DNA from 3 places in the Pseudoalteromonas sp. SR41-8 genome. Region 3 is predicted to be linked to each of the others. Evidence: predicted binding sites of a transcription regulator. Region 3 holds the regulator's gene; each other region holds the start of a gene.
The links. The regulator LexA, encoded in region 3, represses DNA repair genes until DNA is damaged. The targets are predictions, from matches to a motif close to TACTGTATNNNNATACAGTA.
Positions count from the first base shown of each region.

Region 1: H5162_RS03855 (LexA family transcriptional regulator) is a predicted target of LexA. The motif match lies at 5,370-5,389, and genes of this name have one in related genera.
Region 2: uvrD (DNA helicase II) is a predicted target of LexA. The motif match lies at 5,685-5,704, and genes of this name have one in related genera.

Region 1 is NZ_JACJEE010000003.1:184,445-195,432, forward strand. Features, by position in the region: gene H5162_RS03825 (KilA-N domain-containing protein) at 179-706, shown strand; gene H5162_RS03830 (DUF4238 domain-containing protein) at 754-1,563, opposite strand; gene H5162_RS03835 (hypothetical protein) at 1,632-1,817, opposite strand; gene H5162_RS03840 (hypothetical protein) at 1,975-2,220, opposite strand; gene H5162_RS03845 (hypothetical protein) at 2,213-3,109, opposite strand; gene H5162_RS03850 (PIN-like domain-containing protein) at 3,466-4,887, shown strand; gene H5162_RS03855 (LexA family transcriptional regulator) at 4,941-5,351, opposite strand; gene H5162_RS03860 (LysE family translocator) at 5,961-6,581, opposite strand; gene H5162_RS03865 (NADH:flavin oxidoreductase) at 6,578-7,684, opposite strand; gene H5162_RS03870 (LysR family transcriptional regulator) at 7,789-8,700, shown strand; gene H5162_RS03875 (zinc dependent phospholipase C family protein) at 8,809-9,723, shown strand; gene H5162_RS03880 (hypothetical protein) at 9,725-10,129, shown strand; gene H5162_RS03885 (OmpA family protein) at 10,221-10,988, shown strand, end outside.
Region 2 is NZ_JACJEE010000036.1:32,495-43,482, reverse strand. Features, by position in the region: gene H5162_RS18395 (chemotaxis protein) at 1-239, opposite strand, end outside; gene H5162_RS18390 (ABC transporter substrate-binding protein) at 306-1,310, opposite strand; gene H5162_RS18385 (GNAT family N-acetyltransferase) at 1,384-3,477, opposite strand; gene uvrD (DNA helicase II) at 3,455-5,620, opposite strand; gene H5162_RS18375 (hypothetical protein) at 5,948-6,172, shown strand; gene H5162_RS18370 (YacL family protein) at 6,284-6,652, shown strand; gene H5162_RS18365 (dUTP diphosphatase) at 6,837-7,460, shown strand; gene yrfG (GMP/IMP nucleotidase) at 7,457-8,107, opposite strand; gene nudE (ADP compounds hydrolase NudE) at 8,169-8,741, shown strand; gene cysQ (3'(2'),5'-bisphosphate nucleotidase CysQ) at 8,734-9,531, shown strand; tRNA gene H5162_RS18345 (tRNA-Met) at 9,674-9,750, shown strand; tRNA gene H5162_RS18340 (tRNA-Met) at 9,829-9,905, shown strand; tRNA gene H5162_RS18335 (tRNA-Met) at 9,966-10,042, shown strand.
Region 3 is NZ_JACJEE010000016.1:11,482-22,469, forward strand. Features, by position in the region: gene norR (nitric oxide reductase transcriptional regulator NorR) at 1-1,167, opposite strand, end outside; gene H5162_RS12185 (NnrS family protein) at 1,334-2,566, shown strand; gene hmpA (NO-inducible flavohemoprotein) at 2,577-3,758, shown strand; gene H5162_RS12195 (endonuclease) at 3,826-4,479, opposite strand; gene H5162_RS12200 (hypothetical protein) at 4,592-5,308, opposite strand; gene H5162_RS12205 (hypothetical protein) at 5,476-5,856, shown strand; gene H5162_RS12210 (PaaI family thioesterase) at 5,853-6,296, opposite strand; gene H5162_RS12215 (hypothetical protein) at 6,418-7,212, shown strand; gene lexA (transcriptional repressor LexA) at 7,287-7,904, shown strand; gene coxB (cytochrome c oxidase subunit II) at 8,326-9,468, shown strand; gene ctaD (cytochrome c oxidase subunit I) at 9,468-10,988, shown strand, end outside.

The sequences.
Region 1 (10,988 bases), on a different contig from region 3:
ATGCGTGTTTTTTGTGAGCGGTGCCTAGTCGCGCCATCATTATGGTGCTCTGGGTGAGGCAGCCTTCGGGCTGGTCGGATTCCTTTTTGGCCGATACTGCGAACCTTGCTCAGAGCATCACCACTAGGATTCGCAGCCTTAGGTGATGTTTTTAAAACATCAACAAAAAGGTTTTAACATGACTACTCTATCTATCTTATCAAAACAGATCCGTTTGCATGACGGGCTTTATTCAATCAATGATTTACACCAAGTAAGTGGTGGCCTAGATAAAAACCGACCAGTGAAATTTCTGAGACTTGAACAAACTAAAGATTTAATAAACGAAATCTCAACTTGTCCAGATATGGACAACCCCGTTGAAACTAAGCGTGGTATAGGAACTTGGGTATGCAAAGAACTGGTTTACGCCTACGCCATGTGGATAAGCCCTAAGTTTCATCTACAAGTGATCCGCGCATTTGACGCCCAGCAACAACAGGCCATCACCAAAGCACCCGCTCCACTGGATTACCAGCGAATCATGCTCACTATCGAGAATGGCCAAACCACCCATACCCAAGCACTCGCGCTTGAAGATATGGTCACCTCATTCGATAAAATCCCCGGCATCCTACGCGAGAGTATGAAAATACAACCCTACCAACTCGCCCAAATAGCTAAAGCGGCCAACGAACGCTTAAGCCGAATGATCCACAAACGCTAGCCCATAAAAAAACCCGCTAATCAGCGGGTTTTATTTATTAATAGGTCCTACAGAAGTTTTAATAGTGATTGAAGCCGCTCTTTTGAAGAGCCAATTACTTTCTTTTTAGCGTTAAGTAATAACAGTTCATCAACTTCACCCATCCCTTGAAACTTTTTATTTGATAATGCATAGGTTTTACTAATCGGAAAGAAAGCCCCGCCCTCAAAATTAAACTCTGCATCAATTGAGTCAATAATTACTGGATTGTCAGAACACAAAAAGTCATTCCCAGGCTCTGATACCAAGAAACTAAAACCTTTCAATTGCTCTGGATGGAATTTAAAAGTTATAACCGGAAGAACGAAAAACTGTATAAATTTTTGCATGGCTTTATTCTTACACTTCTTTTTATAGAACTTTATATCCTTACGCGTAAATGGAATAACCTCCCTATTTTTTTCTAGTGATTGTTCATAAATATTGACAAGATCTGCCGCTAATATATTAGCTTTAATAGTCTGATTTGGGTTTCGCCAATATTGAACTGACATCATCATAATTAAAAAATTAGAAAACTCTTTCATATTCAAAAGTTCAGAAAGCGATTCATTGGAGCACTCTTCGAGCTTGAGAACTACTTTTGCAAACATGTTTTCTAATTGTCCATAACTGTCTTCTATAAGTAATGAAGTTTCACCAGATTGATTCAACGTATAAAGATCATGCTCATAAAAAATTTGTGAAGGTTTTTTAGGGGATTTTCCTATAGTCTTATATTCTTTGTTGAATAAAAATACGTCACTATTCTGATCAGAGAATCCTTTTATATAAAACTGTGGAATAAAATGGTGCTTTTTTGAAATTTGTTTACTCATAACTTACTTAAATCTTCTTTTGAATTTAATTTTGAATAATATAGATATGAGAATGTAATGGGACTAGACTATTTAATTTCTTTAGCATCCATTAAATTAGATTGAGCGATAACAGCTTTTTGGAATTCAGCATCAATTTTTTTAGTGCAAATACCCATGTCTTCGGCCTCTTTACGCCTTTTAGTTAAATATCCAATTCGCTTGTCTAACTTATTGTTCGCATGCATCAATGCAGGGCTTTGGATATTCAACATCGCTAGCCCCCAGTCGCCTATATACACAATTACAGTTATAACTAAAGGAGTACAAACTGTTAAAACATTTAAAAAATCTGACTCTGAGTAGCAATATTGAAAAATTGCTAACGCAACGGTATTAGCGCCAGCAATAAAGGCTCCTATTTTTTTTGTATTATCTTTCAGAAGCCCCCCTTGCTAATAAAAGCTTTTCTACTAACTCTTCATCATCTTTCAAATCTATCCGCTCAAATCGAACAGTGCCATTTTCATCTGTTATTTCGATGGTTAAATACTTAGGAGGAAAAAGTTTAGCTGTTAACCATCTACCTATGTTGTAAAACACATACCCGCAGTAAGGTAGACATAGTAAAATGCCCACCATCGCGATTAATTGTATATATGCTTCAGTTTCACTCATTATCTTTTATGATCTTCGCTTCTGGTCTAGTTCTGTGACGTAAAATACGTTTTATTTCTTTGCTATAAATTGGGCTATTACCTGTTCTGTGCTTTTTAGTCGTCTTAATAATGGCGCTGAATAAGTCATCTTTTACAAAATTCTGTTCATTACCTTTAATTCTAGCTAAAAATCCCTCATCTGACATTTTAGCTGTAACGACATCACCGTCAGGCAATCGTACTTGCCAACCACTCGAACCTTCAAAGTTAATTTTTACAAATCGAATATCTTTAGTTTCTTCTGTTTCAGTAACCTCATCTACTACAGTTTTAGCCGGCGTTTTGAAATTTTGAACGTCATCACTTTCATAAATCAATTCATTACCATCTTGATCAGTAATCTTAAATTTAGCGTCTGTGGTGCCTTCCAAAGGTGCTTTAATAACTGTATCTAAGTCTTTGCGAAGCTCTCTATTTAATACTAATTTAGCCACATCATCGTCTAATTCCAATGATTCATCATCACTAAAATGTAGTTTTGTTTTCCCTGATTCGGTCTTTTCTGTCAGCTTAATTGTACGTGATTTAATCTGGGCAATTGCACCTAGTACTGTCATTGAACTAATTGTTGCACCACCTGCAAAACCTAAAAGAGTTAATGGGTTTATGCCAGCTGCATTAAGATACGTTACAAATTCAACAACAAACGACCCTTCAGAATGAGCTTTTACATCCAGCTCTAAGTCTGACTCTTCACCGTTCAATGATTTGTCGGCATTTTTAAGCGCTTTTGATGTACTGATAATTGCGGCGCCAAGTTTTTCAGCGTCAATGGTGTGGTCTTTAGTTTCTGACGTATCATAAGATATTTCAAACACATACTTAGTTTTATTATTATTCTTATCCAAAATTGCGCCTCAAGGTGATAAACAGACGCGGCATTATAGAGTAAAAATAACTAAATACTACACGTCCGTATGTAATAACTTTTGAACAATATATAATTATTAATGCTGCAATACAAGCGATCACTCTATGCGTTATGTGCAAATTCAGCACAAGGTTTATGCAGCTTAATACTTCTGGTAATCACACATTCTAAGCAATACCTTTTTCAAACAACCTAGGAAATATTAACCTTAACGTCATTAAGCTTTATACACATCAAACCAATAATACGATGTACTTTGCTTATTTGACTAGTATTTCAACTAAAAAATTTTTACTATGATTAATAGTTACATAAAAACTCTCATGGATAGAAATGAACACCTTTAATAATTTACTAAAAACACACCAAGACTCAGAAGAAATAGATTTTGATGTAATCTGGAAAGAGGGCACATTTGTATTCGACTCAAATGTACTTCTAGATTTGTACAGACTGCCTGAATCGGCAAGTGCAGACTTAATAAAGGTACTTAACTCAAAAGATTTTAATCCACGAGTTTGGATTGGCTTTCAAGTGATATTGGAGTTTCTTAATAATAGACACTCTACAATAGGTGATCAAAAAGGAAGGTTTAATGAAGTTAAAAAGTTAGTTGATGAGGCAGTCTCAAAATTCGATGTTGCTATAAATGATTTAAAAAACTCATTAGACAAACTTAAATTGAACGAGAGGCACTCAGTCATAGAGCCTGATAAATTCATAACTGATGAAAGGATTTCTAAAAGTAAAGTTTTTTTAGAAGAGTTCATAAATGAACTTAACGATTTAGAAAAAAAACATCCCGATGTACATCAAAAAGATAAATTCAAAGATGTTGTTCTCAATATTTTTGAAGGAAAAATAGGTGAAGCTTTTACTAAAGATGAGCTTAATGATATTTATAAAACAGCCGATGACCGCTACCAAAAAAAAATCCCACCTGGATACCTAGATTTTAAAAAAGATGGTTCTTACTTTGTTGGTGAACTAGAATTCATTAGAAAGTATGGTGACTTGTTGCTATGGAGAGAAATAATAAAAAAAGCTGAATCTGATGGTATTGAACATCTGGTCTTAGTTACTGGGGATGTGAAGGAAGATTGGTGGCTCAAAAAACGAGGTAAAAACTTAAACGCCAGACTAGAACTACTAAATGAGATCTACTCTAGTTTACCGAACCTAAAATCTTTTTATTTATACGACACATCAAGTTTTTTGAAAAGTGCAAAGTCACAGCTAAATTTAGATATTAGTGAAGAAACGATAGAGCAAGCTAATAACTTGATACATATAGATAATAAAAAAACTAATCTATATGGTAAACAAGATAGATTAGTAGACTTTATTGAGATAGTTAAGTTTTTAAGTAATAAATTTAATGATCTAAAAGTATATATTCATCCAAGTGTTGAATTGATGCCTCCTATACCCATCCCTGAATTTGTTTCATATTCAGTAATAAGTGAAATTTTTGGGAATGCTAGTCAGCATAGCAGTGATAAAGTGTTGCAAATAACAGCATCTTTAAAATCTGGCAGTCACATAAACATTTTTTTCCGAAACAAGGTTAAAATTTTTCCTAGTGAGGAGGATAAAGCAGGAACATTGACAAAAGAAAATAGTCAAAAAGACCCTTCTCGAGGCCATGGGCTAAGAGCAATTGTAGACCAGTTAGAAAGTCTTGCCGTGATGACCGATTCGACTTTCGAAGATAATTATTTTACGCTAACTTTAAGATTTCCATTGGATTTTTGATAAAACAAGGTCATTGACTCTCAAAAGCACATATAAATTTAGTATGATGTCTTTTATTTGGCACTGAGAAACTCCACACAAGGCTTGTGCAAGCGAATACTTCTTGTAACCACTCCTTCTAAGCAAAAGCCATCTTCAGGTGATATATAAACTGGTGCATAGTCATCTGATGCCGACATCAACAAACGCTTTTCTTTATGGATTATTTTACAAACAAAGCAGCCATTGTAAGTGGCAACCACAATATCACCTGTATTTACATCAACTGCGCGATCGACAATTAACAGGTCGCCATCGAATATCCCTACCCCCTGCATAGATTGCCCCGATGCTACACCTATAAAAGTAGCATCTGGGTGCTTGATAAGTAATCCATCCAAAGTTAAGCCCAGCTCTTTATATTGCGCTGCCGGCGATTCAAAACCAGTAATACCCGCATCAATATAAATAGGAATAACAAACATACACACACCAAAATAAAACACTGTTTATTTGTACAGTATAAGCCTAGTGAGCGAGTTTGGAAAGGTAAAGTATCTTGCTAAGGAAAGTGAAGCTTTTGATTAAGATTTTCTAATGAGTTGTTTATATTGAGTTTTACTGATAACTTAAATACTCGATTTGTAACAAGCGCCCTAACCGCTTGATTTTATTGAATTGTAAAAATGATAAAAATTGCAAAATAAACTGTATATAAAATCAGTTAATTGTATTTATAATTAATAAATTACAATAACTTAACTCATTATAGCGTCACATCATGGGGTGGCAGGGGTCGAGAGTTCGAATCTCTCCATACCGACCATTTAATTTATTTAAGTATTAAACACTTATAATTTAAATAAATTATAAGTAGCTTCACTGCTTACAGCTAATTCAGCTCGCTCATATGTGTAGTTATTAGATAAATCACTTTAATATGTAACAACATCCCTATCTTTTCCCTAACACACTAATGTGTAGCATAACTCTTAATCGTAAAACTTAAAACGTCAATTGATAACACAAGGCTCTAGGTGTAGGATTAAATGAGTTGCTCATTTACGATGATTAAATCTCATAGTTTAAAATTATCAATAACTACTAATAAGCCAAAAGATTGCAATACTAATCATCATCAACGCCGAAATCCTGCCTAATAATTGACCTTGCCCTCGAGCTAGTAGCAATCTGTTAATTTTTTGGCCTCCATAAGCATAGATGAGTAAATTTAAGCATTCAATTAGTGCGATCAAGCCTGTAAAAAGTAACGTTTGTAGACCCGATGGCAAAGCTGAGTTCATAAAAGGTGGCAGCAATGTCATTAGAAATAACCAGGACTTAGGGTTTGAAATCGAAACTAAGAAGCCGCGCAACATTAAATCAATGTTATCACTGTCAACTTGCACTGTAGCTGCATTAACTTTTGCATCCAGCCAAACATTAATACCCATCCATATAAGATAAAAAGCACCAACATATTTGAACAATTGCATAGCTGCGGGAAATTCAACCAGCACTTTGGTATAACCCAGTAGGGCTGTTAGAGCAATAAGTGATACCCCAAAAACCTCACCAAAAATGACCCAAACTGCCCTTTTTACGCCCAAGCTGGCACCGTAACTCAGGGCAAGCATCATAGACAAACCTGGTGACACTGAAATCAGGAAAAAGGTCGGAATAAATATCAACAACAACGCCCAATCAGACATCATGCTTCTTTTACTCGCTCAAGCACACCGGTCATAGACCTTAGGTACTTCAGTGCCTCAAAACTGAACCCCTGCTCGGCTATCCATGACTCGCTAAATGGCGGATAAATTAGTGAAGCGCCCTCATTGACTCGCTTTACCCAGTCTGGATTACCTAATGCGGCAGTACCAATAGCCACTAAATCTGCGCCACCAGCCAATGCCAACTTAGCGTCTTTTTCATCTTGAATTTTTCCTGCTACCATCATAGGAATATTGGCTGGATTAGCTTTACTTAACTCAGTCAACAAGTCAGTGCCAACCTTGCCGTTAACTGATTTAAAAGTATTGCCCATTGAATAATGCACATAATCAATTTCCTCAGCTGCCAGTAAACGGGTGACAGCTAACTGATTTTCTAGTTCGATCCCAACCACATTGGCATAACTTTCTGGCGATAGACGTACGCCTATCAGGAACTTACGTGGCATACGTGCACGAATCCCTCGCACTATTTCGATCAAAAACCGAGCTCTATTTTGTATACTGCCTCCCCACTGATCAGTGCGTCGATTAACTTGGGGATTGAGGAAGTTACATAGTAAAAAATTATGTGCTGCGTGCAATTCAACACCATGTAAGCCTGCGTCATAAGCTCGTTGCGATGATCGAACAAATGCCTCGATGAGCTCATGAATATCATTATCTTTCAGTTCCGTTACCCCCAGAGCATAACGGTCGCCTGGTTGCTCAGCGCTAGGCCCTGAAGGAGCACCTTCATTCAAATCAGGTAAAGCCCTTACTCCACCATGATGAAGCTGTACCAATACCTGCGCTTCATTTTCATCCGCTATTTTAGCTAAACGCGAAAAGGCATTCTGCTGCGAAAGCGTCATAAGTGCGGGTTGTCCTGACCAGCAACGACCACCAGGCAACACTTGAGTTGCCGCGGCAATAATTAAACCAAACCCGCCACGAATACAATTTGCAAGCCAATCAAGTTCAGCTTGACTTGGATCGCCATTGTCAGCACTCATGTTATGAGTAAGAGGCGCAAGTACTGCACGATTTTTAAGCTGCACTCCTGCTTGAAGAAATTCAAACGCATTATTTATATCTTTTTGCATGTCTTTAACCTGTTATGAAATGATATTTAGTACATTGTAACCAATGCCAAACAGGATATAATCAGAGCACCAGGAAATACATTAATGCCCAACAGGACATAACAATGAATAATCACAAAACAGATACTCTTTATCTTATGCGCCTGTTGGTCGCTATAGTTCGATTCGACTCGTTCGTCTTGGCGGCCGAGCATCTTGGCATAACGCCAAGTAAAGCCTCTAAAGACATTAAATATTTAGAACACACTTTAGGAACCGTATTACTCAACCGCACCACTCGAAAACTTCACCTCACAGATGCAGGTGAGCTGACCTTTAGCCAAGCAGAACAAATGATCACATTGCATGAGCAGTTAATTGATGGTTTACACAATCGACGCAACGCACTCAGTGGCGAGCTTCGCATCTCAGCCCCTACCTTGTGGGGTGAAATAATGCTCACGCCTATACTGCTTAAATTTCGCGCCGAACACCCTCAGGTACGTTTAATAACTGACTTCAGCAACCATAAATCTGACCTACATAGAGACAATATCCATGTGGTATTTCGCAGCACTGAGCTAAACAACGAACCCTATCTCGCTCGCTTCATTGCAAAAGATGAAATGGTATTGTGTGCAACTGACGCATACCTGTTACAGAATCCACCACTCAGTCATCCAGAGGACTTACAAGCGCATAGTCTAATCACTCGATGTAACGGATATTCACGCTATGAGCAATGGATCTTATTAAATGATGGCAAAGAGTTGATAGTGAATGTTGCCGGCGAATTGGCTTTTAGTGACAAAAAAGCAATCCACGCTGCGATGTTACAGGGAGTTGGAATAGCACAGCTACCTCGCTATCTAGTCGCCAGCAAATTAGAACAAGGAACAGTTCGTGAAGTATTACCAGCCTTTCGCCCAAAGGGCGCACGTTTTTACGCCCTTTATACCCAGCGACGCGCTGAGTCAGCCTTAGTGACTCATTTTGTAGAGTATGTTACTCAATCACTAGGTGAAAAACTAAATTAGCCGTAGAGTTGTATCTTACATAATATTTTTCTATTTTAAGTTATGCTGACTTTTTATGTATGAAAAGCAAATATATTAACAAAAACTACTAAGTAGAAGGATTTACTCATGCCTGGTGCCTTTGCACACATCACTGCGGCTAACTTAGCTACTGAGAATAACGCCCTGATTGGAATGAATATTCCTACCAAAGCAAAGCTGATATTAAGTCAAAATCAAAAATACCTTGAGTTAGGCTGTGTATCGCCTGACTACCCTTATTTAGCTGTGGGTAATTCAGAGCAAAATAAATGGGCTGATTTAATGCATTATCACAATACAGGTGATGTAATTAAAGAAGCAGTAAAGTATTGCAAAAATCTAGAGGGATCAGCGCAAGAAAAATGCTTTGCTTGGCTGTGTGGTTATATGTCGCATGTTGCAGCTGATATCACCATTCATCCGGTGGTCGAGCTTAAAGTGGGCCCGTATGAGCAAAACCAAACTGATCACCGCACTTGTGAAATGAATCAAGACGCTTACATTTGGCCAAAGTTAAACTTGGGTGAAATTGGCCTTGCTGAACGCGTTGAGCTGAATATCGGCTCGTGTACCAACCAGAATAATTGCCTTGATGAAAATATTAAACAACTATGGCAGCATGTTTTATCGCATATCCACCCAGATTACGCACAATCAGCAGCTCCTGACTTTGATGCGTGGCATTCAGGCTTTCAACTGGTTGTTGATCATGCTGAAGAAGGATATCGGCTTTTTCCATGGGCAAGGCATGTTGCGGCAAACAATGGGCTACTCTACCCTCGCCAAGATGAGATTAATTACACTTACATTGAGCAGCTTAATACTCCAAATGGCCCAATGCACTACGACGACATTTTTAATTTAGCGGTTAAAAATATACAGTATTTTATATCGATTATTGCTAATGCTATTTTTAATGATGAAGAGTGCTGGCAAATTTGTAATTGGAATTTAGACAACGGTAAAGACGAAAATGGCAACTTAACCGCTTGGAATATTTAAAATGAAATACTTAACTCTAATCTTAGTAATTGTTTTATCTGTGGGCTGCTCTAGCCTAGCTAATGCACATGATCCAGAAAAGATGGCTGATCTTGCATCACAACTAAAAGATATTTCAGCCGCGGTTGATGGCACATTAAAGTTCAGCACCAAAACCTATACTGATCCGCAAGCATTACTAATGGCTGCTATCAACAGCAATAAAAACAACCTCATCCCTTTTGAGGGCTATCAGTTAAAAGTTTTCATTCAAGATAAAAATGCCGTTTTATTACTTTGTGAGGATGACATTTTACTTATTGAAGATGCCGGTTGTACTGCGCCATCCGATATCCAGCATTGGCAATCAATTGACACTCAAGCCTGTAAAGTTACTATCAACGCCAGCAAAATTTGTAAGCGTTAAAAAATTGCGATTTATTCTTTTTTATAAAGTTTAATTAGGCCAACTTATTTTTTAAATACAATGTTTACCTTCATTAATAAAAGGAATTTCAATGAATAACAAAATAACCAAGGTACTTATATTTTGTATCGCCCCCCTAATATGTGTATTTAACCTACACGCAGAGCCTTTGCTTTCCCCCTATCCAAGTGCCAAGCTGGAGAACTCCGTTATTTTAGCGGGTGAAGAAACTCGCCTTGTTACAAAGTTTGTTGCTACAGCTGAAAAGTCTCAACAATTTGAGTATAAAAAATTCATTGGTGATACAGGCCATTACGCTTATACGATAAAAAATGTTGCTTCGTTAAAGGTAACAAAAAATTATGAAAGTGCGTTAAGTGATGCTGGTTTTAAAGTGGTTTATACATGTTCTTTAAGTGATTGTTATTCAGGAGATAAACGTGAACAAAGAAAATTATTAGCTGAAAAGTCTAGCTACTTTAACCCTAGTAATCAATTCCAACAACCTCACTATATTTTCGCCACAAAAGGGGATGAGTCCCCCGATGCTGCTATTTCGTTATTTGTTGGTCAGTATAAAAATACGACGCGAGTATTATTAACCACAGTGGATATAAGAGACATTGAATCAGGACTTGTCACTGCCAATTTTGACGCATTTACCAAACACAATAGTAAACAGATAACCAAGGCACCGCGTAAAGATAAAGGGGGCTCAGCAGATCATCCATTAATAAGTCGCTACCCTAGTAGTTATATTGAAGATTACAAACAGGTTGATTATGAAGAATTCAGCATTCCTGTTGGTATTGTTGATACAAAAACTAACACACTCCCAATGCTAGACGTTACCGGAGAC
Region 2 (10,988 bases), on a different contig from region 3:
TCCCACTCACTAAATAAATTCACTAATGATAAGTTGGTAGCTTGTGTTGATTGTTTGTTGAGAATAATACCTAGATCAAATATTGGAGTGGGGGTTTCCATATAGTCTTTAACACCAATAAAACTTTTATTGTCGTTAGGTAATGAGGTTAAATTATCTTCAAAGCGTTCAGTTAAAAGTATGTCGAGAATTTTTAATGAAATTGTTTTCTGGCCTACTCTAAAATTAATTAAGTCCATAGTGTCCTCACCTCCTAAATATATAGCTTAATAATAGAACATTATTTAGAAAGCGCAGCTATTTTGTTAAAACACAGAGCGATAGACAGTATGCTTATTCTTATCAGTTTTATTGACGAATAACGCGTTTATTTGTTTATCTTCACTAAAAATAATATTTAGGCGCTGCATTAAACAATTATGTTGCAGTGGTTGCGGGCAGCGTTGTGCTGCGGCGCTAAACACCATTGCATTGAGATAGCCTTCAAAGTGCAGACGACTAGGTGTGCTAACTTGCGCTGCAGCCATATCTTTGAAGAATTCAGTGCACCAATAAGCGTTACATTTATTAGGGTTAGGAATTACTTCGGTCGCCATAAGTTTACTGGGGTATTTTAGGCGAGCAAATAAGTCATTGCTTGAGGCAAAAGATATACTGGTGTAGTCAGGCATAAACTGTTGTTCATATGCGCTATTTATAAATTCAGATAATGGTTTGTATGTGCCGACTAAGCAAATGGCAGTAGCACCGCTGGCTTTTAGTGCTTTGAGAGCACCCTTAATATCATTACTATTTCGTTGATAGCGAGCGACTTTAACTGGCTTTAGATTGTGTTTGGCGAGCGATTCTCGCAATCCAGATTCTACTACAAGACCAAATTCATCTGCTTGAATTAAAAACCCAATACGTGTGTGATTGTTTTCTTCGACTAGGTATTTTATTTGCTCGTCAGCTTCATCATCGTAGCTAGCTCTTATGTTGAATACATTAATTGTTGGCTGATAATGCAAAAATTTAGCGCCGCTGTAAGGCATTAAATATGGAATTTGCAGTTGTTCAAGGATTGGTAAAACAGCAAAGCTTGTTGGAGTTCCCATTGCACCGAATAGCGCATCTACTTTGTCTTGATAAATAAAGCGACGAGTATTACTTACTGCGCGTTTTGGTTCATAACCATCGTCGGCGACTATTAATTCTACGTGTGCTCCGTTGATACCTCCGTTTTTATTTAGCTTGTTAAAATAGATATTACTACCTAGGTAAAGTTGTTCACCAATTTGTTTGGCAGGTCCTGTTAACGCGGTAGACATGCCTAATTTTATCGCTGGCTTGTTCTCGGCATAGGCGAAATTGCTATGTGAAAATGAAAAGAAGAAAAGAACGCTAAGGTAATTTTTTAAGTAAGTATTGTTCATACCAATTAGTAACAGCCTGTTTGAATAGTTTATCGAGTGATTTTTTACCACGGATCTGTAAAACTATTTGTGCCTTTTGTGATGACCAGTTTTGTAATATTAGTCTAATAAAAAGACATTTGGTATTTTCATCGCAATTAGATAAGCTGCTTGGTGTGCACCAAAGTGTCCGCCACAATAAAGGTTTGATGGTAAAAATTTGGTAATCTGTTGTTAGTAATGCAGCTAGACGTGTATCTTGGATGTTATCAGCGTTATGTTGAGCACAGTCACGCAGTACTTGTTCGACTAATTGTTGATCTAACTGATTGAAATGATCAAGTAGTTGCAATGCAAAGTCTGATTGAAAATCAGTTTTCAGATTTTTAATTAGCGAGCTGCGATCAGTTAAACTTTTAGCCACAAGAGCTGCATGTTCTGCAGTCGCTTTATCTTGCATAAAGCCTAGTTTAACTAAACTAAACCCCGCCATTTGCCAAAACTTGAGTAGGCTCGCATTAGCGCCAAAACTGGCTCCAAACCAGTCACAGCTTGATGCTAGTTGCTGTTCACAATGAGCAATAAGTTGTGAACCAATACATTTACTATGCTGTGATGGAGCTACAGCAATGCGCACAACACGAGCACACAACCTTGTTAGTACGTCAGCATTAGCACTTAACTGTGCTAATGTTTGCGCCATCAAATGCCCCTGTGGGCGACGTTGACCACTAACAACCTGTTGACTCAAGTCTGCGGTTAAACCGCCTTCAATCGCAATTAGGCATACTGCAATAATAACGCCTTGTTGCTGACATACAAAGATGCGTTGCTCTGTCGCGTCGAGTAAGTGGCGCAAGTCATTCACGCTAGTTTGATAATGCGCTAATGCTAATAGCCCAATGACTTGACGCAGTAGTGCTTCATTTTCAGCAAGGTGTTGGGGAGTCAGTTCAGAATAGAGCAGAGCGCTGGTGTCTAGCGTAATATCTTGATAATCGGCGTCAAGTGCTAACAAATTACAAATATGCTGTTCTAGCGGATCATTCGCTGCGAAGCGAATTGGTTGCTCTAGAGTAACACTATGCATATTTTTATAATGTTGCTCTAGGTAACGTTTGAATTTTAAAGTATACCCGCGGCCATTCCCTTCATAACCTACCATAGTGCTGGCAAATATAATGCGGGGATAATGCGTGAGCATTTTAATTAATAATGGTACTGGGATCGCAGCAGCTTCATCAACCAACAATACATCACAGTCAGGTAGTTCATTTAGTAATTGATCGGGTGCAATATAATGCAAGTTGGCGAGTTGTTTATCCCGAGTTTGATAGCTTAATCCTCGTGCTGCGGCAAAGTGTTTAAAACAGCTGTGTAGGGCGTTAAACTGCTGTGCACAAATGAGTATTTTTTTATCGTTAAGTGTTGCAGCAGCAAGCCCTAAAGCCGCCGATTTTCCGCGGCCACGATCTGCGCTGATCAATAAAGGGCGATTGGCTCTACCGTTGGCAGTTCTAATGATTTGCTCGATGCAAAATTGCTGTTCAGTTAGGTTTATTTTACCTGCTAGCTGGCTTGTTTCTGGTAACGTTTGCCAGCCTGATTGTTGGCTGAGGTGCAGATACAAATTACTCTGGAGTAAGCGTGCAAAGCGTTGGTTAAAATAACTCTGCTGTTGTTGTTGAGCAAATGATTGAAAGGCGGTCAGTGCTGGGTCACACCAATAGTGTAAATCATCAAGTTCTGGCAACAATACAATAAATAAACCGCCAGCCTGAACAGTGCCACTAAGAGCAGCAAATTTGTCTGGCACTAAGCCACTAAAACCGTCATAAATAACATGCTGAAATTCTTGGCCAAGAATTTGATGAGTATGTTCAGGCCAGCTACTGTCAGTGAGTTCGCCACTAGTTGATAATACCTTAACAAGCGGATGGCAAAGTTGCTTGAGTAACTCATTAGCCTGTTGATAACACCAGTTTTGTTCGCCAGTAATGAGTAGCAATTGCCTATGTTTAGCATAGGCAATTTGCGGTAGGATATTACTTATTAACGAGTTAAATGGCTTGTAGTCGTGCATAAACAGTTACTAACCACTTACTACCAAAGTCATCAAAATTCACTTGTACGCGAGATTGAGCGCCACTGCCTTCGTAATTAATAACCGTTCCCATACCAAATTTTGCATGTAATACGTGTTGTCCTAAGCTAAAGCCACTTTCTTCAAATACGGCATGACTAACTGATGAGCTAAATCGTCCTGCTGCGGGTGGTCGCGATACTTGAGTTTTAATACGAATTTCTTCAATACAATCTTCAGGCATTTCACGTAAAAAGCGTGATGGACTGTGGTACTTTTCTTGACCATAAAGACGGCGGCTCTCGGCATGGCTAATATAGAGTTTTTCCATCGCACGAGTCATCCCGACATAACAAAGACGACGCTCTTCTTCTAACCGACCTGATTCTTCATTACTTTGTTGAGATGGGAACATGCCTTCTTCAACACCAACCATAAATACGAGTGGAAACTCTAAGCCTTTCGCTGAGTGCAACGTCATCATTTGCACTGCATCTTCATGTTCTTCAGCTTGACCATCACCGGATTCCAGTGAGGTATAAGCCAAGAATCCTTGCAGTGGTGAGCTAAACTCTTCATCTTCCGGGAGTTCGTATTGGCCACAGGCGCTGATCAGCTCTTCTAAGTTTTCTACCCGGGCGCGGCCCTTTTCGCCTTTTTCTGCTTGATACATCGCCATTAAACCAGATGTTTGAATAGCGTATTTCGCTTGCTCTTCTAAAGTGAGATCACCAATTTTATCTTCAATATGTTCTACCAGTTCAACAAACTTAGTAACAACCGTCGCCGCACGTCCTGATAAATGTTGTTGTTCTACGATGGCTTTGGCGGCGTACCATAATGGCAATGATTCGCTACGCGCACAATCGCGAATATGGCTTAAGGTTTTATCGCCAATGCCACGAGCAGGAGTGTTAATCACTCGCTCAAATGCAGCATCATCCTGACGATTACCTACGAGCCGTAAATATGCCAGCGCATCTTTAATTTCCTGACGTTCAAAGAAGCGCATACCGCCGTAAATGCGGTACTTCAAGCCTTCTTGTAACATGGCTTCTTCAAGTACCCGCGATTGCGCGTTACTACGATATAAAATCGCCGCATCTTGTAGGGCATTACCAGCGTTTAACCAGCTGCGTAATTTGCTGCTTACAAAGCGCGCTTCGTCTAATTCGTTAAAAGCGGCATAAACAGAAATAGGTTCACCATCATTGCCATCAGTCCAGAGGCTTTTACCCATTCGGTCTGAGTTATTTTGAATAAGTGCATTAGACGCTTTTAGAATAGTGGCAGTAGAGCGATAGTTTTGTTCAAGGCGAATAGTTTCGGCTTTAAAATCGGTCAAAAAGCGCTTAATGTTTTCAATTTTAGCACCACGCCAACCGTAAATACTTTGGTCATCATCACCTACGATCATGATGCTGTTGGTATCGCCGGCTAATAATTTAAGCCATGCATATTGAATGGTGTTGGTATCTTGAAACTCGTCTACTAGCATATGGGCAAAACGTTGCTGGTAGTGACGTAGTAAGGTTGGATTATTTTTTAGTACTTCAAAACTACGTAATAAGATTTCGGCAAAATCAACTAATCCTGCTCGATCACATGCTTCTTGATAAGCGGTGTAAACTTTAAGCATCATTTGTTCGTTGATGTCGTAAGCTTGGATATCTTTGGGGCGCAGACCTTCATCTTTCTTGGCGCTGATATACCAGCCAAACTGTTTTGCAGGCCATTTTTTGTCATCAATATTCATGGCTTTTAATAAGCGTTTGATCATTCTAAGTTGATCATCAGAGTCTAAAATTTGAAACGCTTCTGGTAAGTTTGCTTCGCGATGGTGGGCGCGCAATATACGGTGTGATAAGCCATGGAAAGTACCAATCCACATACCACCTACTGGTGCTTGAAGGGCTTGTTCAACGCGCGTGCGCATTTCTTTAGCTGCTTTATTGGTAAAGGTTACTGCAAAAATACTATAAGCGGAGGCTTGCTCAACCTGCATTAACCATGCGATACGATGAACGAGTACTCGAGTTTTCCCAGAGCCTGCGCCAGCAAGCACCAGCATATTTTGGAGTGGGGCTGCAACTGCATCCCGTTGTTTATCATTTAAACCGTCGAGTAATTCTGAAACGTCCATCATCACGCCTTTTCAATCAATATTAAAAGCAGTATAACAGGTGTTTTTGTTAGGCTAAATAAAATACTGTTTTTATAACCAGTTAATTTAATACATAGTCTAAAGGCTTTAAAAACTTAATGATTCATTTATAGTCATTTTTTAGCTAAGCTAGATCAATGGTGTGAAGTGATATCGCCAATTTGACTTATATTTAGTAAAAATCACGATTTTAGCTAGTTCTTCGTATTACCGTTGATTTTAACATATTGATTTTTAATAACTAAATAATTGGCATGAAGAATGTAAGTAGATAAGAATAAAATTAAATTAATAATTGAGGTTAACATGGCAGAGCAAGGTTCAGGCGGTAATGTTATCGCAGCGATTTGTAATATATTTTTCCCAGGTTTAGGGCAGTTAGTTCAAGGCCGGATCATGGCGGCAATTGGTTTCTTCCTAGCGTGGGTTATTAGTGGCGCGCTTATTTATGTTGCGATTGGTTTTATATTACTGCCGATCGTCTATATTTGGGCAATCATTGATGCCGCGCGGTTTAGATCTTATCGGTAGCTGTATCACTTCAAAGAATAGCGCTTTTTAGCGCTATTTTTGTCACTGGCTTTATTTATTCAGCACTGACTAGGGTATAATCCCGATCATTAGTTGTATTTAGGTAAAGTTATGGAATACCAATTTATACGCGATCCAATAAGTGGCCTGCGGATTAAAATTAGCAGTGAACATGCGGTTATTGGCCGTTGGTTAAATGAAGAGATCGGCAAAGACAAAATTGCTATGGTACAAGCTTTAATAGCCTCAGTATCAAGTAGTTTTGAGCCGTTAACGCTACAGGGCCAAGAAATTGATTTGATCTTAAATAAAGATGAAGCCATTTTTGAAGCCCATGCCTTGCACCAAGACTCTGAAGATTTATTTGCTTATCAAGATGATGAGCTTATGCTCGAGGAAAATGGTTTAAGTAGTGGCTGTGGTTTTGAAGATTTTGTTGATCTGATTAATTCATGGCAAGAATTTACTACAGGTAGGTAGCCGTCAGTTTTCAGTTAGCAAAATATCCTCGGGTGCCGCGTAATGAAATGCCCTTAGCTATATTGGCAATATTTGTGTTAGCGACCTCTGCGTATTAACCACAATCAGCACGTAGAATCGATTTCATCGAAGAGTATTTATCTGTATTATTAACTACAATTAAAAAATAGTAACCGGAAGAGATATGTCTGCCAATTTAAATAAACTAGTGGTGATGCTAGAAATGCAAAATGCCATGAACACCAAAGTTCATGATCAATGGTTTAGCCAAGGCTTTGAATGGTATCGCGCTATTTGGGTTGAATGCGCTGAAATGCTTGATCATTACGGTTGGAAATGGTGGAAAAAGCAAACTCCAGATACCGAGCAAGTTATTTTAGAATTGGTTGATATTTTTCACTTCGGTTTATCGTTACGCATTGATGGTGAGACCAGTTATTTAGATCTTGCTAAGCAGTTGGAACAACAGTTAAGTGCACCGCAACAAGCTGATGATTTCAAACAAACGTTAGAAATTCTCGCCGCGTCAGCCGTCGCTGAGAAAACCTTTAACGCCGCAGCCTTCGCTGGATGTATGGCGCAAATAGGTATGGATATTGATGATTTATATCGAGGCTATGTAGGTAAAAATACGCTTAATTTTTTCCGCCAAGATCATGGTTATAAAGATGGTAGCTACATTAAAGAATGGCATGGCAAAGAAGATAACGAGCATTTAGTTGAGGTCGTTAAAAGCCTGAATACGGAACATGCTGATTTTGCAAAGCTTGTATATCAAGGCTTAGAGGCTCGCTACCCTAAAAATTAAGGCAGCATGTCACGAAAATCAGTGACGCTCAAATAGTCACTGATTTCATTGTACGGTTGTTTACTATCTGGGTTTGCAACCGCCAATAAATGGCCAATACCATATTCTTTTGCGGCGTTTAGTACCGCTAAACTGTCGTCAACGAACAGCGTACGCTGCTTATCAAAACCTAAATCGAGTTGTACTTGCTGCCATAAGCTTTGCTGCTCTTTACTCACACCATATTGATGAGTCGACACCACACCATCTAAATAGTTATCAATATTGGTTTTTTCAAACTTGAGCATGACACTTTCCGGGTGTGCGTTGGTAAGTAAAATCAACTCTTTACCCGCTTTTCGCAACGATGTTAAAAATGCAGGTACATCCTCACGCATTTTAATGAGGTGCTGATGCTGATATTTTAGCTCCATAATAGGTAAATTAAGTTGTTGTTCCCAGTAATCTAAGCAATACCATTGGATTTGACCGCTAACGGCTTGATAGCGTTTTAATATATCCGCTTGGGCTTGTGCCAAACTAATATTCTTTGCGATAGCGAGTTGCTCAGGGATCACTGTCAGCCAAAAGTGATTATCAAAATGGAGATCGAGCAAAGTGCCATCCATATCTAGCAGCACAGTATCGATTTTTGACCAATTTAACATAGGAATTTCATCTTATAGGGTTTATTATTGAACTAACTGCCATGATAGCAAATTAATGCCAATGACACAGAAAAAGCACCCAACACCACCACAAATTCTTCGCATCGAAGTTGTTGCTAAAAGCCGATTATTTACGGTGGAATCACTTGAATTAAAATTTTCAAATGACGAACAGCGTCAATACGAACGGATCCGCGGCGGTGGCCGAGGGGCTGTAATGATAGTGCCATTAACAGCTGATAATGAATTACTGTTAGTACGAGAATATTGTGCTGGCACTAATGATTATCAACTAGGCTTCCCAAAAGGCTTAATTGATCCTGGTGAAACACCAGAACAAGCAGCAAACCGAGAATTAAAAGAAGAAGTTGGCTTTGGTGCTGAGCAACTTCAGCCACTTAAAGTGGTTTCAATGGCACCCAGTTACTTTAATGCGACTATGCACATATTGTTTGCGCAACAACTTTATCCGCAAACTTTAGTTGGGGACGAGCCAGAACCATTAGTGGTTGTTAAGTGGCCATTAACCGATTGGCAGTCATTATTACAACAATCAGACTTCACCGAAGCACGAAGCGTTGCAGCTTTGCTATTATTAACTAAGCATTTAGAATCAGGAGCTGCGAATGATTGAATTACTTGAGCCATGTATTGAGCTTGCGCAAAGCGCTGGTGCTGCGATTATGGCTATTTACAAGAAAGATGATATTGGCCAGCAAGAAAAGTCAGATCACACACCTGTCACTAAAGCCGATTTAGCCGCTAACGATGTGTTAGTTGCTGGATTAAAAGCACTAGCGCCAGATATTCCTATTATGTCAGAAGAAACACCAATCCCTGCTTTAGCGGATAGGCAAGATTGGCAGCGCTATTGGTTACTCGATCCAATGGACGGTACCGGTGAGTTTATTTTAGAAAGCGGCGACTTTGCGGTAAATATCGCTTTGATTGAAAACAATCGCCCAGTGCTTGGGGTGATTTATTGGCCAGCGAAAGAGACAACTTACTTTGCCAGTTATCAAAATGGTGCATTTAAGCGTGTCGATGGCGTAGAGCAGCAGATCAATGTTGCCACTCCAGATAACTTAACTTTGGCTGTTAGTCGTCGTCAAAAAATTGAAGCTGTTAGTCAATACTTGAACGCGCAGTTTACAACAGTTGCTGTAGGTTCATGCTCTTTAAAAGCATGTATTGTTGCTGAGGGTAAAGCTGACTGTTTTTTACGGATAGGGCCAACAGGTGAGTGGGATACGGGAGCATCGCAAATAATTGTTGAAGAAGCAGGTGGCTGTATTACTGATGCTGAATTTAATCCATTAACCTACAATCAGCGTGAGAGTACAGAGAACCCTGACTTTATAGTGATGGGTCACCCTGATTGGGAGTGGCAAAAAATGATCAGTCCACACCAAAGAGCGCTTTAATTACTCTGTTTGTTTGCTTTTTGTTCGGTTGAACAGCTTTAAGCAGTTTAACTGTTGCATTATAATATGATTCCTATACTATAGCGCTCTCTTCGAAACAGGCTCGCAAATAACGCGAAACCGTTGAAAAAGAAATTACAGGCGCGGGATGGAGCAGCCTGGTAGCTCGTCGGGCTCATAACCCGAAGGTCGTCGGTTCAAATCCGGCTCCCGCAACCAATTCTTTTTAAGAAGCGGTTACTGTAAACTCTAGGTGAGAGTTAAAAATCACTAGTCGATAGACTTAAAATATACAGGCGCGGGATGGAGCAGCCTGGTAGCTCGTCGGGCTCATAACCCGAAGGTCGTCGGTTCAAATCCGGCTCCCGCAACCAATTTTTATTGGAAGCCAAGTTGTCATGTATAGCAACTATAAATAAATCTGCAATTTCAGGCGCGGGATGGAGCAGCCTGGTAGCTCGTCGGGCTCATAACCCGAAGGTCGTCGGTTCAAATCCGGCTCCCGCAACCACTGAAATCAAGTAATAATGAATCGACACTCTATATGAGTGTTTTTTTATGTCTAAAATTCAGTGAAGATCTTGATGTTGCTATATAACCCGAAAGTCGTCGGTTCGCTCTCCATAAACTCAGGCTCCCGCAACCATTGAAATAACAAATTCTATTAAATCGACACGCCTAAAGCGTGTTTTTTTATGTCTAAAATTCAGTGAGTGCAAAGATTGGGCTACTCATAACCCGAAGGTCGTCGGTTCGTTCTTCATAAATTCTGGCTCCCGCAACCACTGAAATCAAGTAATAATGAATCGACACTCTTAATGAGTGTTTTTTTATGTCTAAAATTCAGTGAGTGCAAAGATTGGGCTACTCATAACCCGAAGGTTGTCGATTCGTTCTTCATAAATTCTGGCTCCCGCAACCATTGAAATCAAGTAATAATGAATCGACACTCTTAATGAGTGTTTTTTTATGTCTAAAATTCAGTGAAATAAATAGCTCGTCGGTCTCAGCTCTACATTAGCCAGCAAAGGCCATCTATTTAAATCCGGCTCCCGCAACCACTGAAATCAAGTAATAATGAATCGACACTCTTAATGAGTGTTTTTTATGTCTAAAATTCAGTGAGTGCAAAGATTGGGCTACTCATAACCCGAAGGTCGTCGATTCGTTCTTCATAAATTCTGGCTCCCGCAACCATTGAAATAAAGTAATAATGAATCGACACTCTTAATGAGTGTTTTTTTTGTCTGAAATTTAGTAACACGCATAAGTTGGGTTACTCATAACCCGAAGGTCATCGATTCGTTCTTCATAAATACTGGCTCCCGCAACCATTGAAATAACAAGTTCTATTAAATCGAAACGCCTAAAGCGTGTTTTTTATGTCTAAAATTCAGTGAGTGCAAAGATTGGGCTACTCATAACCCGAAGGTCGTCGGTTCGCTCTCCATAAACTC
Region 3 (10,988 bases):
TTTGATAGCTAGCTTACGGGCTGTTCTTTCAACAAAGTAACCTGCAAGTAAAATTACATCGTTTTCGCGTTGTTTAAGTGGCGCAACGTTGAGCGGGTAAACACTTAACCGATGATATAAATCGGCTCGAAAACGCCCTTGAGCGACTTCGTTTTTTAAATGCCTGTTTGTAGCCGCAATAACCCTTACATCGACGTATTTTACTTCATCTTCGCCAACCGTTTGGATTTCACCACTTTGTAAGACGCGCAATAGTTTACTTTGCATGGCAAGTGGCAGTTCACCAATTTCATCTAAAAATAAGGTGCCACCATCAGCCAGCTGAAACTTGCCTTGACGTGCATTATGGGCGCCGGTAAATGCGCCTTTGGCGTGGCCAAAAAATTCACTTTCGGCGAGATTCTCTGGTAATGATGCACAATTTAAGTGAATTAACGGCATTTCGCTACGCTTTGAATGAAGATGGATATTGCGTGCTACTAGCTCTTTACCTACCCCGGTATCACCTTGGATCAAGACACTAAACTCAGAAGCCGCCACTAGTTTTATATCGCTTCGAAGGGCTTGCATGGCCGTGCTTTGGCCGATGATCTCTGCACCATCGCGGGTAAGCGCTTCGCGGTTTAGCTCTTGCACTAAAGCGCTACTATGTTGCGCGTGGTTTTGATATTGCTGCAGTTTTAATACAGTTTGCAAATGCGCGGTGCAAAGCGTACCTAGTTGAGTAAATAGCTCAAGGTCAAAACTGTCGAATGCATTTGCATCGAGACTGTCGAGGGTGATCACACCGAGTAAGTTATCGTCGCTATCAAGTAGGGGGATGCCTAAGCAAGCATGAACAGGGATATCGCCAGTTTTGCTCGATAGTAAACCGTCGTACGGATCAGGAATTGGGCAATCATGGGCAAACTGTAATGGTTGCTTAGCGTTGCAAATGGCATGTAAACGTGGATGCTCGTTTATTACAAAGCGTCGTCCTAGGGTGTCAGGCGTCAGTCCATGAATAGCTTGTGGTTTTAACACATCGCCTTGTAAGGTAAGCAGTGCAATAGCGTCACTGGGTATTACTTGCTTGATACACTGAATTAACTGCTGAAAAGGCTGCTTTTGGTCGCTCACTTTAGCAAGCACAAGGGCGACATTAAGTAAGCTTTGTTTATCTGCCATGTCAAAATGACTCAAATGTGTTTTTATCTTATTTAAAGGTGAGTCATAAAGACTTTTTTGTCAATAGTAAAATAGTTAATGTGTTGAATAATAAGCAGTTTAAATCTTGGCTCGGCTTGTGCAGTAGCGTGTTATAAATACCTAGATAGATGAGTCTAATACGCTGATGCGAGCAATCAATTTAACCGAACCAATGCCCAAAAAAGTGCGTTTTTATCAAGTCAGTCAATGGCCGTTATGGATGTTAGCATTTCGGCCCTACTTTTTAGGAGCTGGCTTGTTGGCCGTTTTGTCGATTAGTTATTGGTTACTCATTTTAACAGGCCATGCCAGATGGCAATTGACTATGCCAGCAACACTTTGGCATGCCCATGAAATGATGTTTGGCTTTGCAGGCGCTGTAGCTGTGGGGTTTTTATTAACCGCAGCACAAACTTGGACCGGGGTTGCGAGTATTAATGGTCGTAAATTGATGTTGCTAACCCTAGTGTGGCTAGCAGCTCGTGTTGCGTTTTTTATTACCAGTGCAGGTATTGAAAACTTTAGTTTATATGCGGTGTTATTGTTCCAATTGCTTTGGTGGTTAGGTGCAGTTATGGCGCTGGCTAATATGCTCCTTAAAGCTGGCAATAAAAATAACTACCAATTTTTACCGATGCTAAGCGCATTGTGTGTGCTCAATATTATTTATTTATGCTTAGCAATACAACAAAACATGCTACTTGCATTGGCAGTCGCCGATACCGCAGTACTAGTAATGACCTTACTTGTCGGTGTGGTGGCTGGGCGGGTATTACCTTTTTTTACTGCTCGTGGTCTTGGTTTCGCGGAGCAAGTGCGTACTCCTCGTTTAGATAAAGTGCTGCTTTACAGCTCATTGTTTGCTGTCGCGCTTTATTTTATCAGCCAATTATTTATAGCAAGCGTTAATCCTGGTTGGGCATTGGCTGTTGTTGCTGTAGTGCATTTAAGTCGCTCATTGTTGTGGTGGAATAATCAAATGCTCAAAGTACCACTGTTATGGTCGTTGCACTTCTCCTATCTAGCTCTTGGGCTTGGTTTAGTATTGCTTGCGCTGAGTTTTTACAGCTCGGTTATTTTGTTTAAAGACGCGCTGCATATGATCACTATAGGTACGATTGGCATGATGATCTTAGCGATGATGACGCGGGTATCTCATGGTCATACTGGCCGCCCTTTAACTATTCCTCACTTTATGGCTGTGGCGTTTGCTTTAGTGTTTATTGCAGCAATTATTCGTTCGTTATTACCTGTTGTTATTGGGCCACACATCGCATGGCAGCTGAGTGCTGTACTGTGGATCGTGGCATTTTTATTGTTCTTATTCCACTGTATTCCTATTTTAACGCGGCGTCGTGTTGATGGGCGTCGTGGTTAAAGGAAGTTGTATGTTATCTGATAAAACCATTGAAATAGTAAAAAGCACAGCGCCTTTATTGGCGCAGGCGGGCACCGTTGTCACGGAGCATTTTTATAACCGGCTGTTTAGTCATAACCCTGAGCTGCAGGATATTTTTAATATGGCCAATCAACGTAGTGGCCGTCAGCAATTTGCATTATTTAATGCCTTGGCTGCGTATGCTCAAAATATTGATAATTTAGCCGTATTAAAAGAGGCGCTGGCACGCATTAATCATAAGCATACCAGCATGCATATTTTACCTGAGCATTATCCAATTGTTGGCGGACACCTGATTGGCACTTTAAAAGAATTGATCCCTGAGCAATTTACAGCTGAAGTTGAATATGCATGGCGTGAGGCTTACGCACTACTTGCTGATATTTGTATTACCGAAGAAGCGGCACTATACGAGCACAGTAAAAATAACCACGGTGGCTGGTCGGGTACTAGAGCATTTGTTATTGCTAAAAAACAGCCTGAATCAGAGTTAGTAACCAGTTTTACTTTAGTGCCAGTCGATGGTAAAGCGGTAATGACTCATAAACCAGGGCAGTATTTAGGTATCAAAGTAAAACCAGCTTATGCACAGTATAGTGAGATACGCCAATACTCTATTTCTCAGCAAAGTAATGGTGAAAATTACCGTATTAGCGTGAAAAAAGAGTTATTGCCAGCAGCGGGGATTGTATCTAATTATTTGCACTCACTTGATGAGGGCAGCGTTGTGGAGCTTTATCCACCGGCTGGAGACTTCTTTTTACGCGCAAATAAAAAACCTGTGGTATTAATTTCTGCGGGCGTTGGCCAAACACCGATGCTGGCAATGCTACAAACATTATTATGTGATACATCGAATCAAGCGGTCACCTATTTACACGCCTGTGAAAATATCCTGCAGCATTCATTTAGTCAGTTTTTGGCAGAGCAAGCCGCGGCGCATACTCGATTAAATTACTACACTTGGTTTAATCAAGGTGGCGAGGGAGCTGAGTTTACTGGATTGATGAATGTCAGCGCTGTTGCTGAGCAGCTACCGCTTGAAGAAGGTGATTTCTACATCTGTGGCCCAACGGGGTTTATGGCTGCAATTAAACAGCAATTACTCGTATTAGAAGTTGCTGCTGAGCGTATTCACTTCGAGGTGTTTGGCCCACATCAAGATATTTAATGACGAAACTAAATGCAGGTTTTAAGTGAAAAGGCGCGAAATGTGCCTTTTTTATGGTTTTGGCTATTTAAAGTACAGCATTGCTATTTTTCGCTGCCAAAGCTTGGTTTTGCCATGCGGTAAATAATTTTTGTTGCTTGTCGGAAATTTTTAAACCATAGGTTTTTTGCATATAAAAATAAGCATCGGCAATGCGTTTTCGTGCATAAAAGGGCGGCTCTACCACACGCTGTTTAAAATCTACCTTTACTTGGCAGCGACCATATTGGCTTGCATTACCTGCAATCATGCCAAAGCTATAATTAGAGCGGTCTGCGTTTATTTCACCAATTGCCGGAGCGAGATTATTTATATCAGCTTCCATTTTCCGAAATTGCGCACTGACTTTAATGCAATTTTTTCGGCCGCCATCTTGCCAGCATTGTAGCTGGTGACCAAATTCCCATGCAGACACAATATGTTCCCACTCAATCCGAGTTGCGCGCGCATTTGGTTTGCCTGAACGAGTAACCGCATTGCGAGGCACATAACCACATGCATTTGGGTCGGGCACCAGTTTTTTACCTTGGCGTTTAATATTACAGCCACAATAGAGGCTGGTGGCGTTATCAGGAAGGGTTTTGATGAGGTGTTTTTTTGCGCTGTAAAAACTGGTGAATTGTTCTGCATAAAGGTTAAAACTCACACAACACAATACCAGCGCAATAATTAAATGCGGCATATCCAATCACTTTAGTGAACTACAGGAAGCGCTAGTTTAGAGCGATTATTCAAAAAGTAAATCGCTTAACTGTGTGATGTAGTGGGAATTTTAACTCATCTACAAGGTAAGGTTAGCTACTTGGGCGACGGGAAGTACGTTTTCTAAAACGGATATTTTGTAGTAATAAAATAAAGCCAGTTAAACAAAACAATATGCTACTGGCTGCAAAACTAATTAATAATGGGTTATTAAAATCTTCACGTTGATCATAGTCCATTATGTGTAACATCCAGAAAAAATCGAAAATTCGCCAAATTGTGCTGCGAACAGTAATAACTTGGCCACTATCAGCGGATAAATATAGTGTGGTGTTAAACGTATCGTCAAAATTTACTTGCCAAATATTTTCTTTAAAGCCAACTTCGCGAGTACCTTTAGCTAGTTTGATCGCGTCTGTTACTTGCGCATTAATTAATAGATGAGCTTGGGCATTGGCAATAATTTGCGCTTTACTCGGTGCTACCAAAGGACTGCCAGTAACTCCGTTAAAGCTGTACTCACCGTTACTGTTGCTCACAATAATGGTAGGGATTGTTAAAAAGTGACTATAACTAATTTGTCTTGGTTGAGTAATTTGTGCAACGATATTATCAACTGAGGCTAGATAATCAGCTTGTTTGAATGGGTTATTTAATTGCCGCGCAGCTAAATGTTTACCGTGAACTTTTTCAAGCGGTATAGCACTCATAATTAAACCACCGAGTAACCATGCAAAAATTTGTAGCGCTAATAAGTAACCTAACCATTTGTGAAACTTACGCGCATGTTTAAAAATGCGTTTATCCATAGTGACTACCTGTTTGTTATTAGTGCGGTATTCTATAAATTATATTGAGTTTGCCAATGTGGCAAATTGTCGCATCAACAAAATAAAACTAGCTACTCTAGATTTGGTATATACGCAAAATTAGGTTAAAGTTTGCGTTGTTATTAACGCAGGGTAAAAATGAAACAATGTCGGAAATTCAATTTTTAAATGTAGATCTAGAGCTTGAATCAAAGCAAGATATTAGTTTGTTAGTTGCAGACTTAAAAAAAAGTGCTGTGGTTTTGCATTACGATAAAGATGAGTACCGTCAACTAGCACGTATTGAGTCTAATGAAGACGTTATCTCACCAGATAAAGCGATTAACCACTTATGTGAGTTAATTGAATCTTGCTCACGCAATGCATTAAAGCAGTGGTTATCATGCTCAAAGCGCACCTTTGATATTGGCTTTGAATCAGGCACTTCGCCAAAATGCTTTAATCAAGCGCTCAGTGCCGATACTTTATTGCGTATTTCTGCTATTGGCGCAGGTATTGAAATTACAATTTATCCACTTTCAAGTTAGCCTTTTCGCTCTACAATTGCTGCGGTCATTCTTGATACGCAGCACAGTTCTCCACGACTATTGGTGATTTTTATTTCCCATACGGATGTACGCTTGCCTAAGTGTAGTGGTGTTGCTATCGCGGTTAATATACCATTACGTGATGCTTTTAGATGATTGGCATTGATCTCCTGGCCAACACAATAAAACTTTGTAAAATCAACAGCAAAGTTTGCAGCATAACTCGCCACCGTTTCTGCAAGTACAACATTTGCGCCGCCATGCACCATACCCATAGGGTTATGATGAGCTGGGATCGCGGGCATCGTTGCTACTAAATAATCATCGCCTATTTCACTTATTTCAATGCCCATGGTTTTCATCAATGTGCCTTGACCACTTATGCCGTCATCAAGTTGCTTACATTGTGCTAGGGTGATCGGTTGATACCAAATACTCATCTGTCTACCTCACTAAGTTATTTACTAAATCAGTCTACACTTTTAAACATTTTCCTACAGTTAAGATCATAAAAATAGATAAAATGTACCTATATTATCTAACTGTTAATGGATCTTAAGGATGAAAGTAAAGGTATTTGGATGTGGTGCAATATTATTAATGAGCCTTGTTGCTCAGCCGGAGGCTGTTGCTAGTACCAAACATCAACTCGATATTGGTTTTACCGATTTAGCTGGTTTAGATGAATCTTTTTTAGGCGCACGGTACCGATATTTTGCGCAAGATCTTGAATCTTTGACTGGTCCATACGAGCTAAAAGCGTATTTAAATCAAGTCAATAATTATGCTATTGGTGGGTTTGCTAATGATGATTTTAGCTATTTAAATGCCGATGCTGCCATCTATGGTCCCGCAGGATTAGTTATTAGTGCCAGCGCGCAGCGCCTCTGTGAGGATAATAGCTATTGGCAAAATACTGATTATTTAGTGAGTGCCGCTGTTGGTAAGCAAATGAATGAGCAGTTACAACTAGGGTTCAATGTATATTACAGTCGCTTAGAGCGCCATGATATGTGGTTTGGCAAAGATAATGAAAGAGTCGCGGTTGAATGGACTTATGCTCCTTATGTTCGTTGGACAAATATAGTTAGCAATCAAGGTTGGGATTTAGAGCTAAAGCAATTGGCAGGGCGTTATCGTTATGTGCAGGGGCAGGCGGTTTATTATGTAAATCAAGCATGGTCAGTGGGAGTCGTTGCTAATATTCGTAATCAGAAAAATCTAAAAGACAACTATGAACTGCAAACGCAATATTGGTTTAATCAACATGTAGCATTAAAGTTTGGTCTTGGATCTGCGCTTGATTCTGGAAGTGGTTTAAATAGTATGAGCTTGTTATTAACGGCGCGATTTTAAGCCAATTTATATTTGCGATTTTCAGATAACTGTATATACTCACAGTTAAATGTACTGTATGGAAAACCAGTTGTATGCGCCCATTAACGAATCGCCAAGCTCAAATTCTCGAACTTATTAAAGTTTTTATTAAAGATACCGGTATGCCGCCAACCCGTGCTGAGATTGCGCAAACGTTAGGTTTTAAAAGTGCTAATGCAGCGGAAGAACATTTAAAGGCATTAGCGAAAAAGGGCGTTATTAAAATGAAGCCCGGTGCTAGTCGAGGTATTCAGTTAGTTGAAGAGGATGAGCCGGAACAACTTGGTTTACCTCTAATAGGCAGAGTTGCCGCTGGTGAGCCTATTTTGGCAGAGCAGCATGTTGAAAGTCATTGCAAAATAGATCCACTCTTGTTTAAACCGGCTGCTGATTTTTTACTGCGTGTGCAAGGCATGAGTATGAAAGACATTGGTATTATGGATGGCGATTTATTGGCAGTACACAGCACTCAAGTTGCTGAAAATGGCCAAGTGGTGGTTGCCCGTGTTGATGACGATGTAACAGTAAAACGCCTTGAAAAAGCAGGTAAAAAAGTTTTTTTACATGCTGAAAATGATGAATTTTCACCGATTGAAGTGGATCTTGAACATGAATCTTTCAATATTGAAGGGTTAGCTGTTGGGGTGATCCGCAACGCTGATTGGATGTAAATTTTTTGATCTATATTTTGCACCAAATTGGTGAAGTTTGGTGCATTTAATTTTTTACCGCTTTAATGGCTAGATTTTATACTTAGCTATAGCGTCCTAAGCCCTATCAAATCTACTTGTCAGCTACTTTTAGCCCTCTAATATTATCCCTAATTACAAAATAACGCGCTGATTTTTAGCTGTTATTTATGCACCAAAAAAGAATTTAATTGCTCTTAAAACTTGCTAATTGTTCATTTTTTAACTAATTGGTTAATACACTGTGTTAACAGCTACTTTAAAAGTCTAACAATTTTGCTCAATAGCATAATTTAGGGTTGCGTTAATATTCAGTAACAATAAAAAATAACGAATTGGCGCGAATAAAGCTGTGCCGCCTTTTCGCTTTGCGTTTTGCAATAGCATTTAAAGGAGCCGTCACATGGGTAAATTGAGCTCTACCTTGTGGCTTATATTGTTTGTTCTACCGCAGCAAGTATTGGCTAATAGCCAGTTTAATATGCGTAAGGGCGTAACAGATATAAGTAATGATGTTTATCAGCTGCACATGACAATATTTATTATATGTTGTGTGATTGGGGTCATCGTGTTCGCCGTGATGTTTTGGGCACTGATCCACCACCGTAAATCTAAAGGGGCAAAACCAGCCCAATTTCATGAAAGTACTAAAGTTGAAATCCTTTGGACGGCAATCCCGTTTGTGATTTTAATTGGTATGGCAATTCCTGCGACAAAAACTTTGATTGCAATGGAAGATGCTAGTAAAGCTGATATCACGATTAAAATTACTGGTTCTCAATGGAAATGGCATTATGAGTACATGGGTGAAGATGTTGAGTTTTATTCAATGCTTGCTACACCTCAAGATGAAATAACTAATCTTGCAAATAAAAACCCTAATTACCTGCTTGAAGTTGATAAACCTTTGGTGTTGCCAATTAATCAAAAAGTACGATTTTTAATGACCTCAGACGACGTTATTCATTCTTGGTGGGTGCCTGATTTTGCAGTGAAAAAAGATGCTAACCCTGGGTTTATCAATGAAACTTGGACCAGAATTAATGAAGAGGGCATTTATCGAGGGCAATGTGCAGAACTATGCGGAAAGGATCATGGCTTTATGCCTGTGGTGGTTGAAGCTAAATCTGAGCAAGCATTTGCAAACTGGCTGAGCGAAGCTAAGCAGGCAAAAGCAAACGCTGCAATTGCTGATGCTGCATTATTAGATCAAACATTACCAAAAGAAGAATTAATGACACTCGGCGAGCAAGTCTATATGGCCAGTTGCGCTGCGTGTCACCAACCAACAGGTATGGGCTTACCGGGGGTTTTCCCGGCGCTCAAAGGCAGTCCGGTAGTATTAGGAGATATTAAAGATCATATTGATGTAGTGCTTCATGGTCGCCCAGGTACCGCTATGCAAGCATTTGACAAGCAGTTATCAATCAAGCAGCTAGCAGCTGTGATCACCTATAAGCGTAATGCATGGGGCAATGACACTGGGGATGTAATTCAACCGAGTCAGATACAAGCCGCGATTGATGCAACTTCGGAGGCTAAATAATGAGTAGCGTAACAGAGCAACAACATGATCAAGCTGCACACCATGATGGACATCATCATCCTGCGAAAGGTTTTAAACGCTGGCTTTATACTACTAACCATAAAGATATCGGTAGCTTATATTTAATTTTTTCGTTGACGATGTTTTTAATTGGTGGCGCCATGGCGATGGTGATCCGCGCAGAGTTATTTCAACCTGGCTTACAGTTAGTAGAGCCTCACTTTTTCAATCAAATGACCACAGTACATGGCTTGATCATGGTATTTGGTGCCGTTATGCCGGCCTTTACAGGATTGGCTAACTGGATGGTACCACTCATGATTGGCGCACCAGATATGGCATTACCACGGATGAATAATTGGAGCTTTTGGATTTTACCTTTTGCTTTTATTATTTTACTGGCATCCCTGTTTATGCCAGGTGGTGGCCCGGCATTTGGCTGGACTTTTTATGCACCACTGTCAACAACTTACAGTAACGATAATACCGCATTATTTGTTTTTGCTATTCACATCATGGGTATTAGCTCAATTATGGGCGCAATCAATGTGATTGTAACTATCGTTAATTTACGTGCGCCAGGTATGACTTGGATGAAGCTGCCGCTGTTTGTGTGGACATGGCTTATCACCGCTTTTTTATTGATTGCTGTGATGCCGGTATTGGCCGGTGCTGTGACTATGGTATTGACTGATAAGTATTTTGCAACCAGCTTTTTTGATGCTGCTGGGGGCGGTGATCCGGTGATGTTCCAGCACATATTTTGGTTTTTTGGTCACCCTGAAGTGTACATTATGATTCTGCCAGCCTTTGGCATTATCTCGACTATAGTGCCGACCTTTTCACGTAAAAAATTATTTGGTTATGCCTCTATGGTATATGCCACATCTTCGATTGCTTTACTTAGCTTTATAGTTTGGGCGCATCATATGTTTACCACAGGTATGCCTGTCGCTGGCGAATTATTTTTTATGTATGCAACTATGCTGATATCGGTGCCAACTGGGGTCAAAGTATTTAACTGGGTAGCCACCATGTGGCGTGGTTCGATTAGTTTTGAAGTGCCTATGTTATTTAGTATTGCGTTTATTGTGTTATTCACTTTAGGTGGTTTCTCTGGGTTGATGCTGGCGATTACTCCTGCTGATTTTCAATACCATGATACTTATTTTGTGGTGGCGCATTTTCATTATGTGTTAGTGACTGGGGCGATATTTTCAATTATGGCCGGGGCGTATTATTGGCTGCCAAAATGGACGGGAAATATGTTCAATATCACCTTGGCTAAATGGCATTTTTGGTTGTCGTTAGTGAGCGTGAATGTATTGTTTTTCCCTATGCACTTTGTTGGTTTGGCCGGTATGCCACGCCGGATTCCTGACTACGCACTGCAATTTGCAGACTTTAACGCGATTATTAGTATTGGTGGCTTTGCTTTTGGTTTATCACAATTGTTATTTGTGGTTGTAGTATTTAAGTGTGCACGAGGCGGCGATAAAGTGCCCGCCAAAGTGTGGGAT